Regions from separate parts of the Mesorhizobium maamorense genome, predicted to be linked through region 1. Evidence: riboswitches for the same ligand, from Rfam matches in the RefSeq annotation. Region 1 holds a riboswitch; each other region holds the start of a gene.

Region 1 (5,423 bases):
GAGCGCCGGTGATGACGTCGAACTTGTTGACGCCGTGATATTTGTCGGCCGCGGCCTCGGCCGGCGCGTAGCCCTTGCCCTTCTGGGTGACGACATGGATCAGCACGGGGCCCTTGCCATTGTCACGGACATTTTTCAGCACCGGGATCAGATGGTCCAGATTGTGGCCGTCGATCGGACCGATATGGTAGAAGCCGAGCTCCTCGAACAGCGTGCCGCCGGTGACGTAGCCGCGCGCATGCTCAACCGCCCTGGTGATGGCACGGTCGGCACGCTTGCCAAGATACGAGGTCAGTTTCTTGCCGAAGTCGCGCAGGCCGACATAGGCCTTGCCAGAGGCCAGGCGCGCCAGATAGGCGCTCATGGCGCCGGTCGGCGGGGCGATCGACATGTCGTTGTCGTTGAGGATGACGATCAGGCGGGCATCGAGCGCGCCGGCATTGTTCATCGCCTCGTAGGCCATGCCGGCCGACATGGCGCCGTCGCCGATGACAGCGATGACATTGTTGCGGCCGCCGGCAAGATCGCGGGCCGCCGCCATGCCGAGGCCGGCCGATATCGACGTCGAGGAGTGGGCGGCGCCAAACGGATCGTATTCGCTCTCGGTGCGGCGGGTGAAGCCGGAGAGGCCGCCCTCCTGGCGCAGGGTGCGGATGCGATCGCGGCGCCCGGTCAGGATCTTGTGCGGATAGGCCTGGTGGCCGACATCCCAGATCAACCGGTCATCGGGCGTGTTGAAGACATAGTGCAGCGCCACGGTCAGTTCGACCACGCCAAGCCCGGCGCCGAGATGACCGCCGGTGCGCGACACCGCGTCGATCAGTTCGAGGCGAAGCTCCGATGCCAGTTGCGGCAATTCGCTTTCGGAAAGCGTGCGCAGCTCGGCCGGGATGCGGACCTTGTCGAGAAGCGGCGTATGCGGCGTTGCGTTCACGGGTAGGCCCAGGCTTCTGTTCATGCGCGGGATAGGCCGCCGGCAGGCGAAAGTAAATGCCTGTCAAATGACGCGGAAGGCACGGCCCCGTCGTCGATTTCCTCAGCCGTCCGGCAGGGGAATGAACTCTTTCTCATCGCCGGGAACGATGTCGAAGCGGCCTGTTTTCCATTCTTGCTTGGCCTGTTCGATGCGCTCCTTGGAGGACGAGACAAAATTCCACCAGATGTAGCGCTTCGAGCCCAGCGAGGCGCCGCCGAACAGCATGAAATGGGCACCGGCCTGTGAGGATACGACGATCTCGTCGCCGGGCCGGAACACCAGAAGCCGTTCCGCCGGAAACACGTCGCCGGAAATCGAGACCTCGCCTTCCAGCGTATAGATGGCGCGTTCTTCCGCGTCGGCAGGGATTTTCACGCTGGCGCCGGGCGCCAGCCTGAGGTCGGCGTAGAGCGTCTCGGAATCGGCCCGCACCGGGGAACGCAGCCCCTGGAAATCGCCGATGACGATGCGGCCACTGACGCCTTCCGCGTCGATGTCGGGAAGCCGCGCGACAGCGGTGTTTTCGAAAACCGGCGCCACTTCCTCCTTGCCGTCCGGCAGCGCCAACCATGTCTGCAGCCCCGAGATCGACATCGGCGCGCCGCGCAGTTCTTCCGGCGTGCGCTCCGAATGGACGATGCCGCGGCCGGCGGTCATCAGGTTCACGTCACCCGGCTCGATCACCATCTCGGTGCCGAGCGAATCGCGATGCCTGATCCTGCCGTCGAACAGGTAGGTGACCGTCGACAGGCCGATATGAGGATGCGGCCGGACGTCGAGCGCCTGACCGGCACGCAGGATGGCCGGGCCCATGCGGTCGAAGAAGATGAAGGGACCGACCAGCCGCCTTTTGGCGGTCGGCAAGGCGCGGCGAACCTGAAAACCGCCAATGTCCTTGGCGTTCGGAATGACCATCAATTCGATCTGGTCGCTGGCAAAGGCATCGCCGGCTTCAGGATCCCTCCCGGGAAAGAAGCTCATGAGCTCTCCTTGTCAGCGGCCGATGGCTGCTTTGGCCAGATCAGGCAAAGCGGATCGCCGCCTTCGCCCGCAGCTTGGCCGCAACCTCCTCGCGATTGCGCGGATGCTGGTTGGTTTCAAGCGAATCGAGAAGCTCGCGCGCCGACGCCGCGATGGCCTCGACGGCATGGTCGAAGGCGTGCTGGTTCTGCTTCGAAGGCCGCGTCGTTCCGCTCAGCTTGCGAACGAATTGAAGGGCTGCATCGCGCACCTCGTCGTTGGTCGCCGGCGGATCAAAATTGAACAGGGTCTTGATGTTTCTGCACATCGCTTCCGTATCTCCTCTTGTCCTGGAGCCGTTTCAATCGGGACGCGTTCTATCCTCAATCATGATCGTGTCAAAAACCAGAGAGACGGCTGCGTGCCTCAATCCGCATCCAGCGGCTCCGTCCCGACCGGCTTGCCGTCGCGGGACAGCCTGATCTTCTCCACCTTGTCCTCGGCCGCCTTGAGCAGCCGGTCGCAATGCACCTTCAGCGCCTCGCCGCGCTCGTAGATCCTGATCGACTGGTCGAGCGGCACATCGCCACGCTCCAGATCATCGACGATCTTCTCCAGCGCGTCGAGAGCCTGTTCGAAGCTCATCGCCTTGACGTCTTCGTTGGTTTCACCAGCCATCATTCATCCTTTCATCAGTCGCCCGACATGGGCGGCGACCGAAAATGCCAATCCTTGCAGATCGTAGCCGCCCTCGAGCAGGCTGACGAGCCGGTTGCCGCTGTGGCGCGCCGCGCGCTGCATGAGTTGGCCGGTCGCCCAGTCGAAATCATCCTCGGTCAGGTTGATCTCGGCCAGCGGGTCGCGATGATGCGCATCGAAGCCGGCCGAAATAATGATCAGGTCGGGTGCAAAATTGTCGAGCGAGGGCAGCACGCGCGACAGGAAGGCATCGCGGAACGCCTCGCTGCCGGTCTGCGGCGCAAGCGGCGCGTTGACGATGTTGCCGGCGCCGGTTTCGTTCTTTGCTCCGGTGCCGGGGTAGAGCGGCATCTGGTGCGTCGAGCAATAAAGCACGGACGGATCGTCCCAGAAAACATCCTGCGTGCCGTTGCCGTGATGCACGTCCCAGTCGACGATGGCGACGCGTTCGATATCGTGTTTGCGCTGTGCATAACGTGCGGCGATGGCCGCCGTGTTGAACAGGCAGAAGCCCATCGCCGTCGCTTTCTCCGCATGATGGCCGGGCGGCCGGGCGGCGACGAAAACGTTGTCTGCCCTGCCGGCAAAGACGTCGTCGACGGCGGCGTTGGCGGCGCCGATCGCGGTGATCGCCGCTTGCCAGCTCTTCGGGCTGGCCGTTGTGTCGGCATCTATGCGGGCGATGCCCGTATCGGGAATGGCGGCGCGTACCCGCTCGACGAAATCCTCGGGATGCGCGTAGAGAATGGTGGCCTCGTCGCCTTGTGGCGCCTCGAGGCGATCGAGCGCGGCAAAAGCCTCGTCGTCGAGCACGCGCTCGATTGCGCGCAAGCGGTCCGGCCGCTCCGGATGGCCGGGTGGCGTGATGTGCTCGAGGAAGATCGGATGGGTGTAGAGACGAGTGGCCATGCTCCCTATCTAGTGCCCCGGCGCGGCGATGGCCATGCATTGCGGCCTGATGGCTGGGGAAAATCGCGCCTGCGTCCATTCGAGTCGCCGCGGGGATTGGCGGCGTAGGGGCTTCGTCGTAAAGTCTCGGCCACTGCCTGGTGCCCGCCGCGAGCGGGAGAATCGGGAACACGGTTTGATACCGTGGCGTGCCCAACGCTGTAAGGGGGACCGCGCCGGTAAATGCCACTGTCGATGACGGGAAGGCGCCGGATGCGGGTTGATCCCGAGCCAGAAGACCGGCCTGGCAGGCATCGTCATCCGCATGGTCAGGCGGACGGCAGTTGATTGCAATCGCAAGGGGACAAGCGATGCCGGACAATATGACCATCCCCGTGGGTGACGGATTCGACCAGATGGCGCGCGATGCGGTCTACCGCGCCATGTTCACGCGGCGCGATGTCCGCAGCCATTTTACATCAGAGGCCGTCGACGACGAGGTCTTGGCGCGGCTGCTGCTTGCCGCCCATCACGCGCCATCGGTCGGCTTCATGCAGCCATGGAATTTCATCGTCATTCGTGGCACCGAACGACGGGAACAGGTGCGCGACCTGTTCCTCGCGGCGCGCGAGCAGGAATTGCCGGCGATCGAGGAAGAGCGGCGGGCGCTCTACCGCAAGCTCAAGCTGGAAGGCATCTGCGAAAGCGCGCTCAATATCTGTATCACCTGCGACCGCCGACGCTCACAGGGTTCGCCGCTGGGACGCTGGCACAATCCCGAGATGGATCTCTACAGCACGGTCTGCGCGGTGCAGAATTTCTGGCTGGCGGCGCGCGCCGAAGGCGTCGGCGTCGGCTGGGTCAGCATTATCGAGGCGCAGGCGTTGAAAGGCCTTCTGTCGATTCCCGAGCATGTGACGCCGGTGGCCTATCTCTGTGTCGGCCGTGTCTCGGAGTTCGCGCCGAAACCGGACCTCGAAACACATGGCTGGGGGCGGCGGCTGCCGCTGCCCGAGCTGATCATGAGCGAGACGTTTTGCGGACAGGGCGAAGTTCCGCTCAAATCAACGATCGCACGCCTCAAGGCGGCAACATGCGAAAAGTCTGACAAACCCTTGATTTGATTGCCGATACGGCATGCCCAGAGCTGCCGGCGGCCTGCCGTCGTCAGGCGGCTCCGGTATCCTTCCTCAACAATCCTTCAAGCAGTTGCTTGAATGCCGCCACCACGGTCTTTGACGTCGCTTCCGGGTCGTTCGAATTGGCGATCCGCTGCGCCGCCTGGCTGCTCGCCCCGTTGATCAGCCGTGCCGCGGTCTCGGGGTCTACGCCCGGGACAACTACCCCGTCGCCCTGCAGCGTCGTCAGGTGATCGGTCATCGACGCGACGCAGGCATTGGCGTTCGGCCATTGCGCGGGATCCCCCAGCACGGCCGGACCGTCCCGAAACATGATGCGCTGGATTTCCGGCTCCAGCGCCATTTCGATGTAGCTCGTGCATTCGTCGACGAAGCTTTGCCAGCGGGTCGGTGCTTTCGCTGCAACCTCATTCACCCGTGCCGCCATCTCGGCGTCTATCTCGGCGATAACCGCCTGCAAAAGCCCCTTCTTGTCCCCGAAATGATGATAGAGCGCACCGCGCGTCAGCCCGGCCGATGCGGTGAAATCATCCATCGATGCCTCGGCATAACCGATCGTTCCGAACGCATGCCGGGCCGCGGCAATCAATTTGGCGCGCGTTTCGGCGATCATTTCCCTGCGGGGCTTGTGCATCTCTTCTGGCCTTATCCACATACGTCACGTATGCCAATTGACATACGCGACGTATGATCTATTTAGTTCATACGCATCGTATGTAATTTCCGAATCGCCTTTTGTCGAGGAACGGACCATGCAGAAC
Region 2 (5,423 bases), 840 kb from region 1:
TCGGCGCCTGCGTCGAGCTCGGGCCGGAGGACGTCGAGGCCGACAAGGCGTCGGGCGCCAAGGTTACCTATTTCGAGGGTTATCTGTGGGATCCGCCCCGCGCCAAGGAGGCGATCCGGCAGACGGCCAAGCTGGCGCACGCGGCGGGCCGCGAAGTGTCGATGACCTTGTCGGATTCGTTCTGCGTCGACCGCTACCGCGACGAGTTCCTCGACCTGATGCGCTCGGGCACCGTGGACATCGTCTTCGCCAACAGCCACGAGATCAAGTCGCTCTACCAGACCTCGTCCTTCGACGAGGCGCTGGCCCGGATCCGGAAGGACTGCAAAGTCGCCGCCGTGACGCGTTCGGAAAAAGGCTCCGTCATCGCGCGCGGCGACGAGACCGTCGTCATCCAGGCGACCGCCATCAAGGAGCTGGTCGACACGACGGGCGCCGGCGACCTCTATGCCGCGGGTTTCCTGCATGGCTATACGCAGGGCCGCGACCTCAAGACCTGCGGCGATCTCGGCTCACTGGCGGCCGGCCTGGTGATCCAGCAGATCGGCCCCAGGCCAAGGCAGAATCTGCGCAGAGAAGCCGAACTGGCGGGATTGCTGTAGGCGGCATATCGCAAGGTGCTGCCCACCGCACTTGCTGCAGGGCTGTTAAGACAAGCGCGTGCAGAAATGTCGCGTGCCCTTCCGTGAAGGATGGCAGTTTTCTCCAGATTTCGGATTTTGACGGCTCGGAAACATTTACGCTCTTCGGGCCAGCACTGTGGCCGATCATGGTGGCCAACACGCCATTTGACGAAGTCGTTAGCCAGGATCGTGCTGCTAGCGGATTTGCCGGAGCAGCCAGGCACGGCCTGCGCAAAACTGGGGCACAAGCGGCTCAGCTGGACCGGGGCCTTGGACCGTGCAAACCCGTAGCAGGTAAAAGGTTTCACATAAACACATAAACATTTCTTTATACGTTATTGACAGCAACACGAGGGGCTGCGATTGTTCGGGTGTCGTGGTTCTTCGCAAGGCGTTGCCCCAGCGGAGCTAAGAGGGAAGCCGGTGCAATGCCGGTGCTGCCCCCGCAACTGTAAGCGGCGAGCCTACCCACCAATGTCACTGGGGTGAACTGCCCCGGGAAGACGGGGCAGAGGCTGTGACCCGCGAGCCAGGAGACCTGCCACGGTGAACAACGTCCACGGGCGGGGTGTCTGGTGGCCGCGGCAGTTCGGCATTGATGCCGGCCTGTTAGCGCCTTCCTTGTCCCCGCCCCCAACCATCGGGGTATGGAATGAATGTCTCCCAGCAAGTTCCCATAGCAACGCTTGGCGTGCCGCGTATCGGTCGCCGGCGAGAACTGAAATTCGCGCTCGAAAGCTACTGGTCCGGAAAATCGTCTGCTGCCAACCTTCTGGCGACGGCGAAGGCGCTCCGTGCCGCCAGCTGGAGCGAGCAGCACGACCGCGGCGTGTCGAAAATCCCGTCGAACGATTTCTCACTGTATGACCATGTGCTCGACACCGCAGCAATGGTCGGCGCCGTGCCAGCTCGTTACGGCTGGATGAGCGGCGAGGTCCCGCTCGACATCTACTTCGCGATGGCGCGCGGGACGCAAGGCGATACGGCGGGTTGCGGACACGCCAGTCACGGGCATGCAGTTCAGGGGCAGCGCGTAACCGCGATGGAAATGACCAAATGGTTCGACACGAACTACCACTACATCGTGCCGGAGCTTGGCGACGATCAGACATTCGCCCTCTCGTCGACGAAACCAGTCGATCACTTTCTGGAGTCAAAAGAGCTCGGCATCCATACACGCCCGGTCATCCTTGGACCGATGACCTTCCTCAAGCTGGCGAAGTCTCCCGACCAGGGCTTTAATCCCATAGCGCTCTTACCGCGGCTGCTGCCCGTCTACGAGCAACTGCTTGGGAGGCTGGAGCTCTCGGGGGCCGACTGGGTGCAAATTGACGAGCCGGCGCTTGTGCTCGATCTCAACCCGAACGAACGAGCTGCCTTCGAATTCACCTACGGGCAGCTGTCGAAAGCCGCGCCCAAGTTGAAGATTATGCTGGCTACCTATTTTGGGCCGCTGGGAGACAATCTCGAGACCGCGCTTTCGCTGCGCCTGGCGGGCCTGCATCTCGACCTCGTGCGCGCTCCCGAGCAGTTGGTGACGGTTGGTCGGCTCGCACCGAAGGATCTGGTGCTCTCACTTGGCTTGATCGACGGGCGCAACGTCTGGCGCGCGAACCTTAATGCCATTCTCGACCGCATCGAGCCGGTGATTGCCGGCTGGCCGCTGGACCGCGTCGAAATTGCGCCTTCCTGCTCAATGCTTCATGTGCCGATGGACCTGCGGATGGAGACCGCGCTCGACGTGGACGTCGGGTCGTGGCTGGCATTCGCCGCCCAGAAGACTGAAGAGCTGCTCGTGCTGGCCCAAGCCCTATCGGAAGGCAGGGAGGCCGTAGCAGGCGCGCTGAAGGCTTCTGAAGAGGCGGCCGCCGCGCGCGCAATGTCTGGAAAGGTCCATGATCCGCTCGTCCACGGGCGCGTAAGCAGCATTGACGGCGGCAAGAAGCAACGAAAGAGCGCATTTGCCAAGCGCTCGAGAGTCCAGGCTGACACGCTCGGCCTGCCGCCGTTCCCCACGACGACCATCGGGTCCTTCCCGCAGACGCCCGAGGTGCGCAGGGCGCGCTCCGCACATGCCAAGGGCCGACTGAGCTATATCGACTACCAGGCGTTCCTGAAGAAGGAGACAGAGGCGGCGGTCCGTTGGCAGGAGGAAATCGGGTTGGACGTGCTGGTGCACGGCGAGTTCGAACGAAACGACATGGTGCAGCATTTCGGGGAGCAACTGTCCGGCCTCGCCTTCACCCAGCATGGCTGGGTGCAAAGTTACGGGTCCCGGCTTGTGCGCCCTCCCATCATCTTCGGCGACGTATCGCGGCCGAATCCGATGACAGTCCACTGGTGGCAATTTGCCCAGTCACTCACGAAAAAGCCGGTGAAGGGCATGCTCACAGGCCCGGTGACGATCCTCAACTGGTCTTTTGTTCGCGACGACGTACCCCGCGCCGAGGCCTGCTGCCAGATCGCACTCGCCATCCGCGATGAAGTGGCCGACCTGGAAAGAGCTGGCGCAAGGGTGATCCAGATCGATGAGGCCGCATTTCGCGAAGGCCTGCCCCTTCGGAAGTCCGATTGGAAACATTATCTCGGCTGGGCTGTCGAATGCTTCCGGATCGCTTCGACGGGCGTAGAGGACGCGACCCAAGTTCACACCCACATGTGCTATTCGGAGTTCAATGAGATCATCGATTCCATTGCTGAACTGGACGCGGACGTCATTTCGATTGAGACGTCGCGCTCCAAAATGGAACTGCTGGACGCCTTCACGAAGTCCAAATATCCGAACGAAATCGGTCCTGGCGTCTACGACATTCACTCACCACGTGTCCCGGAAGTCGGCGAGATTTTGCATCTCGCCCAACTTGCCCGCGAGCGACTGTCGGACAGCCAACTTTGGGTCAATCCGGACTGTGGCCTCAAGACGAGGAAATGGGAGGAAGTCCGCCCTGCCCTCATCAACATGGTCGCTGCAGCACGCGCGCTACGGGAGAAGGTCCAGGCGCAGGCCGCTGAGCCACTGTGAGCGGCAAGTATCTGACCCCGCGGGCTTCGGGGATAATTCGAGGCAGAAAGGACGCCATCGAAAAGCCGCGCGCAAGTCGGTAGGCACGAGCGGGGCCCCGCCCTTGTCGTCTAGCCGAAGGCCCGCTGGACGGCTGAGCCCGCGGGGCAGGATCTGGGAAGCCGCTTCTGGTCAGAGGACGGATGATCTAGAGCACGAGGTGTGAGAAGGCGGCTTCGTCCATGAGTTTCTGCCCCTCACATCGCCAGCGGTCAACAGACACTTCACCGAGGGGCGAACGTTTGCGGATGCCGCCTGTGCGTCCGTACTATTGAGATATCGCGGCGAGATCGATCATCGAGAGGATCGTGTCGAGTGATTGCGCCGCATGTGGCGGACATCGACAACATAGCCCGAGCCGAAAGCTGCTCTCATTCCTCATCCTTGAACTGAAACTTCGCTGCATCTGGCGCGGCGCTTGCTCCGCTTCCGCGGAGGTTCGAACTGGGTTTTCTCGCGCACCGCTCGCGGTTGGAGTGTTCGACACCAACGCAGCCGCCAACATCACGATCGGTCCAAAGATTTCAGCTTTGCTCTCGAAACCTACCTTTCCGTTCTTGGGGCTACCAGAGGAGAGGAGCGGCGAGGAGTGGAACCAAACCAAGTTGTAAGGAGCACCTGATGTCGAACATAATGAAGGCGCTGGTGAAGGCCAAGGCCGAGCCGGGCATCTGGATGGAAGAGGTGCCGGTGCCGGAAATCGGCCCCAACGACGTCCTGATCAAGGTGAAGAAGACCGCGATCTGCGGCACCGACGTCCACATCTACAATTGGGACCAGTGGGCGCAGAAGACGGTGCCCGTGCCGATGGTGACCGGCCATGAATTCGTCGGCACCGTCGCGGATTTCGGCGCCGCGGTCACCGAATACAAGGTCGGCCAACGCGTGTCGGGCGAAGGCCACATCGTCTGCGGACATTGCCGCAACTGCCGCGCGGGCAGGGGGCATCTGTGCCGCAACACGCTCGGCGTCGGCGTCAATCGCCCGGGCGCCTTCGGCGAGTACCTGGCGATCCCACAGCACAATGTCGTGCCGATCCCGGACGATGTGCCGGACGAGATCGCCGCGATCTTCGATCCCCTGGGCAATGCGGTTCACACCGCATTGTCATTCGATCTGGTCGGCGAGGACGTGCTGGTCACCGGCGCCGGACCGATCGGCATCATGGGCGCGCTGGTGGCGCAATGCGTCGGCGCCAGGAAGGTCGTTATCACCGATATCAATCCGGTTCGGCTGGATCTTGCGCGCAAGCTTGGCGTCCAGCACGTCGTCGACGCCTCCAAGGAAAAACTGCGCGACGTGATGCCGGCGCTCGGCATGACGGAGGGTTTTGATGTCGGCCTGGAAATGTCGGGGGCAGCCCCCGCCTTCCGCGACATGATCGACACCATGAACAATGGCGGCAAGATCGCCATCCTCGGCATTGCGCCGACCGGGTTCGAGATCGACTGGAACAAGGTCATCTTCAAGATGCTGCATCTCAAGGGCATCTATGGCCGCGAGATGTTCGAGACCTGGTACAAGATGATCGCGCTGGTCCAGGGCCCGCTCGACGTCTCAGGCCTGATCACGCACCGCATCGGCATCGATGATTTCCAGGTTGGATTCGACGCGATGCGCAGCGGCAGTTCGGGCAAGGTGGTGATGGACTGGTAGGTCGACTGGTCAGCGTGACTTTGCCGAGGTGCTGACAGGACACCACCTTGGCCTGCCGGCGATCTCCGCGCGGTAGCATGGCT
Region 3 (5,423 bases), 1.5 Mb from region 1:
GTTGCCCCCGCCTTCTGGACGGGCGTCGGCGGCCTCGCCGGCGGCGCCGCCTACAAGGCCGCCAACACCGCCGATTCGATGATCGGCCATCGCACGCCGCGCCACGAAGCGTTCGGCAGGGCAGCCGCACGCTTCGACGATTGGATCAACCTGCCGGCGTCGAGGCTGACGGCGTTGCTCATCACGTTGGCGGCTTTCCTGGTGAAAGGCGCCGACGCGAAAGCCGCATGGCAGGCGGTGCGGCGCGACGCGAAAAAGCACCGCTCGCCCAATGCCGGCTGGCCGGAGGCGGCGATGGCCGGCGCACTTGGCCTGGCGCTCGCCGGGCCGCGCAGCTATGGCGGCGTAACGGTCGACGACGCGTTCATGGGCGAAGGCGGCCGGCGCGAAGCCGACAGCATCGACATAAGGCGGGCGCTGAAACTCTACCGCGTCGCCGACTGCCTGTTGATCGCGCTGTTCGGCGTGGTTTCGGCGATCGTCATTCTGGCATGATCTCACCCCCCGTGAGTTCTCTCCCGAAGGGGAGGAAGGGAGCCGGGCTGCAACAGGTTCGCGCCTTTCCTCTCCCCGTCGATCGGGGAGAGGTGGCTCGGCGAAGCCGAGACGGAGTGGGGGTCGACGAGCTCGGCAGTCGCGTTTCTCGCACCCGCCGGGTTGCGCCTGCCTGTCTGCGGACCGCGCGTTCGATCACCGCCTTCCCCCAATCCGTCGCTGCTTCGCAGCGCCACCTTTCCCCCTCCGGAGGGAAAGGAAGTGAGCCCCGCTGGGAGCGTTTGGCGACCAGACTTGAATGCTCATCCACAAAAGGGGACAAAAGCTCTCAAAACTCGATCCCTTGTTGCGCCTTCACGCCCGCCGCGAAGTGGTGCTTGGTCAGCCCCATCTCGGTCACCAGATCGGCCGCCTCGACCAGCGCCGGCTTGGCGTTGCGACCGGTGACGACGACATGCAGGCCCTCGCGGCGCGCTTTCAGCGCGGCAATCACCTTGTCCAGATCGAGATACTCGTAGCGCAGCGCGATGTTGAGCTCGTCGAGCACGACGAGACTGATCGACGGATCGGCCATCAGCTCCAGCGCCTTGGCCCAGGCGGCCTCGGCCGCCGCGATGTCGCGCTTCAGATCCTGCGTCTCCCAGGTGAACCCCTCGCCCATCGCGTGCCAGACGACGCGGTCGCCGAAGGCGGCGAAGGCCTCCTTCTCACCCGTATGCCATTTGCCCTTGATGAACTGGACGACGCCGACGCGCTTGCCGTAGCCGAGCATCCGCAGCGCCAGGCCAAAGGCAGCCGTGGTCTTGCCTTTGCCCGGGCCGGTGTTGACGATCAGCAGCCCCTTTTCGACCGTCTTGCTCGCCACCTCGGCGTCTTGGACCGCCTTGCGCTTGGCCATCTTGGCGCGGTGGCGCTCTTCGTCCTTTTCGTCGATGTCGGTCATGTCACTTCACCTTGAGCGGCAGCCCCGCCACCATCAAAAGCACGGTCTCGGCAATCGCCGCGACCTGCTGGTTGAGCCGGCCGGCGGCGTCGCGGAACCGGCGCCCCAGCGCATTGTCGGGCACGATGCCTTGCCCGACCTCGTTGGATACCACGAACCAGGGTCCGCGCGGCCGCGACAGCATGTCAGCCAGCCGCCGACATTCGGCCTCTACATCATGATCGGCCAGCATGTGATTGGTCAGCCAGAGCGTCAGGCAGTCGACAAGGACCGGCTGGTCCTCCGGTAGGGCCTCGAGTGCACCGACAAGGCCAAGCGGTGCATCGATGGTCGTCCAGCCCTCGCCGCGCCGCGACCGGTGCAACGCGATGCGCTGCTGCATCTCGTCGTCATAGGCTTGCGCCGTGGCGATGTAGGTCCATGGCGAAGGCAAGGCCGTCATCAGCGTTTCGGCGTGCGCGCTCTTGCCGGAGCGCGCACCGCCGATGATGAAGGTCAGTCTTCCGCGATCAGGCAAAGCTGTCGCGCAGGCTCGTCGCGCTGCCGGTGAAGCGTCCACGCACCACGCCGGCGGCAGCGCCGAGCACGAGCCAGAACACCAGGTTGGTTACGGTCACCGCCACCACGAACTGATGATGCAGGCCTTCCGGAATCGGCGTCTCGAAACTGTCCGGCTGCGGCGCGCCGACAATATGCGGCGCGACGATCAACACCACGCCCAGAATCGCCAGCGGCAGTGATTTGCGGAAGGCGATCAGGGCAAGGCCGATCGCCGTCGCCGCCACCGTCGCCGTCCACCAGATCTGGCGTGGCAGAAGCTCGGCGGCAGGCATGGCCGGCAGTTCCGGCGGCAGGCCGAGGCCCGGCGCCAGCGTGAACACGGCAAAGCCGGCCAGTCCCCAGAACACGCCCTGGCGCCAGTTGCCGATGCCGCCGGCGAATTCCGAAACCGCGACCAGGACCAGCGCGAAGCCGATGCCGGTGACGATGTTGGCAAGCACGCTGAAGGCGAAGCGCTCGAAGCCGTCGGCCGGCGCCCAGCCTTCCTCTCCAGCCGGAACAGCTTCAGCGGCTGCCGGCGCGGCGGAGCTCATGGCATTGCCCGCCGGGGCGGCAGAGTTCATGGCGTTGTTGTCGGTCGGGGCCGGTGCGGTATGGTCGTGGTGGTGGCCGCCGCCGGCCTGTTCGTAGACTTCCGCCTTCAGGATCAACGGCACGGTGGCATAGGCCTGCATGCAGGCGAGAACGACACCGGCCACGAGCCCTGCGATCGCCGCGATGAACACGACGTTGCGAAACAGGTTCATGATGTCAAATCCCTATCAGTGGCAGGGAAACGCCATCGAGTGGCGATAGTCGTGCGCGGCATTGTGGACCGCGTCGATATGCGAGAAACCGACAAAGCCTACGACGAAAACGCCGAGCAGCGCCGCGAGCGCGAGCTGCAGGAGGCGCGACTGCGAGGAGATGGAGGCGCCGAGGGAGACGGAAGCGGTATTCATGTCTTGTCCTTTCACCCTCCACCCGAGGGCATCGAAGTCAGTTTCCTGTCGCCGGCAGGTCTCCTGGCTCGCGGATCAGCGCCCTTCCCCACCTTCCCGAAGAAAATCTTCAGTGGCATATGGAGAGGACTACCGCACACAGTTGCGGGGGCAGCCACGGCATTGGGCAACAAATCTGCCCGCACCGCATTCCCTCTTGGCTCCAATCGGAACCGACGACGAAGGTGACTATAGGGAAAATCGCCGCATCCGGCAAACCAAATTCCGACGGCGACAAGCGCTTTAGCGCCGTCCGGCCGCTTGCTCCGCTGCAATTGACAATTTCCGTAGCCGGGTGTCGGCTGCCATCTCACAGGAGGCCAGCCATGCAGCCCGTCCAGAGCCAGCACGCCCCCTATAACGGCCTCACCCGGGCCGAGCCGACATTGCCGTCGTCGGCCTATTGGGATGCGGCGGCCTACCAGCGCGACCTTGACGCCATCTGGTACAGGAACTGCCTGCTCGTCTGCCGTGAAGCTGATCTCGCCCAACCGCTGGCTTTTCGCACCTTCCGCGTCGGCACCCAGGAGATCGTCGTGCTGCGCGACGACACCGGCGAACTGCGCGCCTTCCACAACACCTGCCGGCATCGCGGCTCGCAGCTTTGCCAGGAACGCGAGGGGCGGCTGAAGGCGCGGCTGATCACCTGCCCCTACCACGCATGGTCCTATTCGCTGCGCGGCGATCTCGTGCGCGTGCCATCGAAAACGCTGCCCGAAGGTTTCGACAAGGCGGACCATCCGCTCTATCGCGTCGCGCTGTCGGTCTGGCGCGGCTTCGTCTTCGTCAATCTCGCGGAAGATGCCGCCGGCTCGGCGCACTCATCCTTCGACCCGGCCTCCGGCGATCTCGGCAACTGGCCGCTGGAATCGCTGGTATCGGGCCATGTGCTGCGCAAGGTGATGAACTGCAACTGGAAGATCTTCTGGGAAAACTTCAACGAATGCCTGCATTGCCCCGGCGTCCACAAGGACCTGTCGCGGCTGGTGCCGATCTATGGTCGCGGCCTGATGGGCCGGCATGACGACCCCGAATGGACCCGCCATGCCGACGATGACGCGCCGGAATTTTCCGGCGGGCTGCGGGCGGGTGCCGAAACATGGTCACGTGACGGCCAGGCGCATGGGCCGGTCTTTTCGGGCCTGACGCCGGCCGAGCACGCCGCCGGCCAGACCTACGCCACCAGCCTGCCCTCGATGTTCATCGTCGGCCACGTCGACTATGTCAGGTCCGTACGGCTGGTGCCGCTTGGCCCCGAGCAGACCGAATTGACCGCCGAATGGCTGTTCGCGCCCGACGCGCTCGCCGCCACCGACATCGACAACATCGTCGGATTCGGCACCCAGGTGCTGGAGGAGGATGCCGCGATCTGCGAGGTCAACCAGAAAGGGCTGCGCTCCATGCGCCATAAGGCCGGCGTGCTGATGCCGGAGGAGTACGACCTCCACCGCTTCCACGATTGGGTACGCGAACGACATGCTGCGCTTGTGCCGTAAGCTTCACAGCGACTTCGGCAGATACCGCCAGGTGACATAACCGCAGACCGCCGCAAGCAGGCCGAGCGTGACGAAAACCGAGCCCAGTCCGAAAAAGGCCAGCACCACCGAGTAGACCAGCGGCGGCGTCAGTTCGGAAAAGTCGAGATAAGTGCGGTAGACCGCAGCCATCTGCGCCCGCTCATAAGAGCGGACCGAGCGCATGAAGGCGGTCGAGCCCAGCGCGTCGAGCGCGATGGTGAAGAAGGCGCCGCACAGCAGGAAGGCGCCGGTGACGAGCGGCGCGCTTTCGCCGACGGCACCCGCCGCCAGCAGCACCACCGACATGGCGAAATAGGCAAAAGTCATGGTCCTGCGGCCGCCGAAGCGCTTGCCGGCCTTGCCCCAGAAAATCGCCATGAACAAAAGCGCGTTGCCTGCCGAAACCAGAATGCCGCCGGCAAGTTCGCCCTCACCGGTGATGACCATGAACAGCGGGCCATAGACGAAAAATGTCGTCCAGAAGCAGGAGCGGCCGAAGGCGATCAGCCAGGCCAGCCTCAGCCTCGGCTGCGCGACGAAGCGGCCGATATTGGCTAGCGGGTTGACCGGGCGCGTCTTGCCCGGCCGGATCGAGGGATTGTCGCCGAGCCGGTAGGTCCAGAACAACGCCAGCAGGGCCAAGGCGAATACGGCGACCGCGCCATGCGCGGCATAGATGCCGAAGCGTGTGTAGAGAAAGATGCCGAGCGTCGGCCCACCCGTCCAGGCAAACATCGACCACGCCATGCGCAGCGATTCGGCCTGCATGAAATCGGTCTTGCGGATGTGGTCCATGATGTAGAGGTTGAGCGTGATCGACAGCGCGCTGGCGCCCATGACACGGCACAGCATGCCGGCCAATTGCCCGGCGAGCGTATGCGTGATGAAGAACAACGAGCCGATCGCCAGCAGGCAGGCGCCCGCCGT

What was found. Region 1 has a riboswitch for cobalamin ahead of bluB (5,6-dimethylbenzimidazole synthase). Riboswitches for the same ligand answer to the same signal wherever they lie in the genome.
Region 2: linked by a shared signal. The riboswitch ahead of metE (5-methyltetrahydropteroyltriglutamate--homocysteine S-methyltransferase) and the one ahead of bluB (5,6-dimethylbenzimidazole synthase) in region 1 are both predicted to bind cobalamin.
Region 3: linked by a shared signal. The riboswitch ahead of ACIU1A_RS13745 (CbtB domain-containing protein) and the one ahead of bluB (5,6-dimethylbenzimidazole synthase) in region 1 are both predicted to bind cobalamin.

Annotation. Positions count from the first base shown of each region.
Region 1 is NZ_CP173356.1:1,149,373-1,154,795, reverse strand. It holds gene dxs (1-deoxy-D-xylulose-5-phosphate synthase) at 1-958, opposite strand, end outside; gene ACIU1A_RS05945 (pirin family protein) at 1,037-1,957, opposite strand; gene ACIU1A_RS05940 (DUF2277 domain-containing protein) at 1,998-2,264, opposite strand; gene ACIU1A_RS05935 (exodeoxyribonuclease VII small subunit) at 2,363-2,614, opposite strand; gene ACIU1A_RS05930 (histone deacetylase family protein) at 2,618-3,544, opposite strand; cobalamin riboswitch at 3,666-3,846, shown strand; gene bluB (5,6-dimethylbenzimidazole synthase) at 3,895-4,647, shown strand; gene ACIU1A_RS05920 (TetR/AcrR family transcriptional regulator) at 4,691-5,296, opposite strand; gene ACIU1A_RS05915 (MFS transporter) at 5,415-5,423, shown strand, end outside.
Region 2 is NZ_CP173356.1:305,584-311,006, reverse strand. It holds gene ACIU1A_RS02080 (adenosine kinase) at 1-602, shown strand, start outside; cobalamin riboswitch at 984-1,184, shown strand; gene metE (5-methyltetrahydropteroyltriglutamate--homocysteine S-methyltransferase) at 1,300-3,645, shown strand; gene tdh (L-threonine 3-dehydrogenase) at 4,306-5,340, shown strand.
Region 3 is NZ_CP173356.1:2,691,346-2,696,768, forward strand. It holds gene cbiB (adenosylcobinamide-phosphate synthase CbiB) at 1-495, shown strand, start outside; gene cobO (cob(I)yrinic acid a,c-diamide adenosyltransferase) at 824-1,438, opposite strand; gene cobU (bifunctional adenosylcobinamide kinase/adenosylcobinamide-phosphate guanylyltransferase) at 1,440-1,955, opposite strand; gene ACIU1A_RS13740 (CbtA family protein) at 1,948-2,745, opposite strand; gene ACIU1A_RS13745 (CbtB domain-containing protein) at 2,761-2,940, opposite strand; cobalamin riboswitch at 2,976-3,172, opposite strand; gene ACIU1A_RS13750 (aromatic ring-hydroxylating dioxygenase subunit alpha) at 3,306-4,475, shown strand; gene ACIU1A_RS13755 (MFS transporter) at 4,479-5,423, opposite strand, start outside.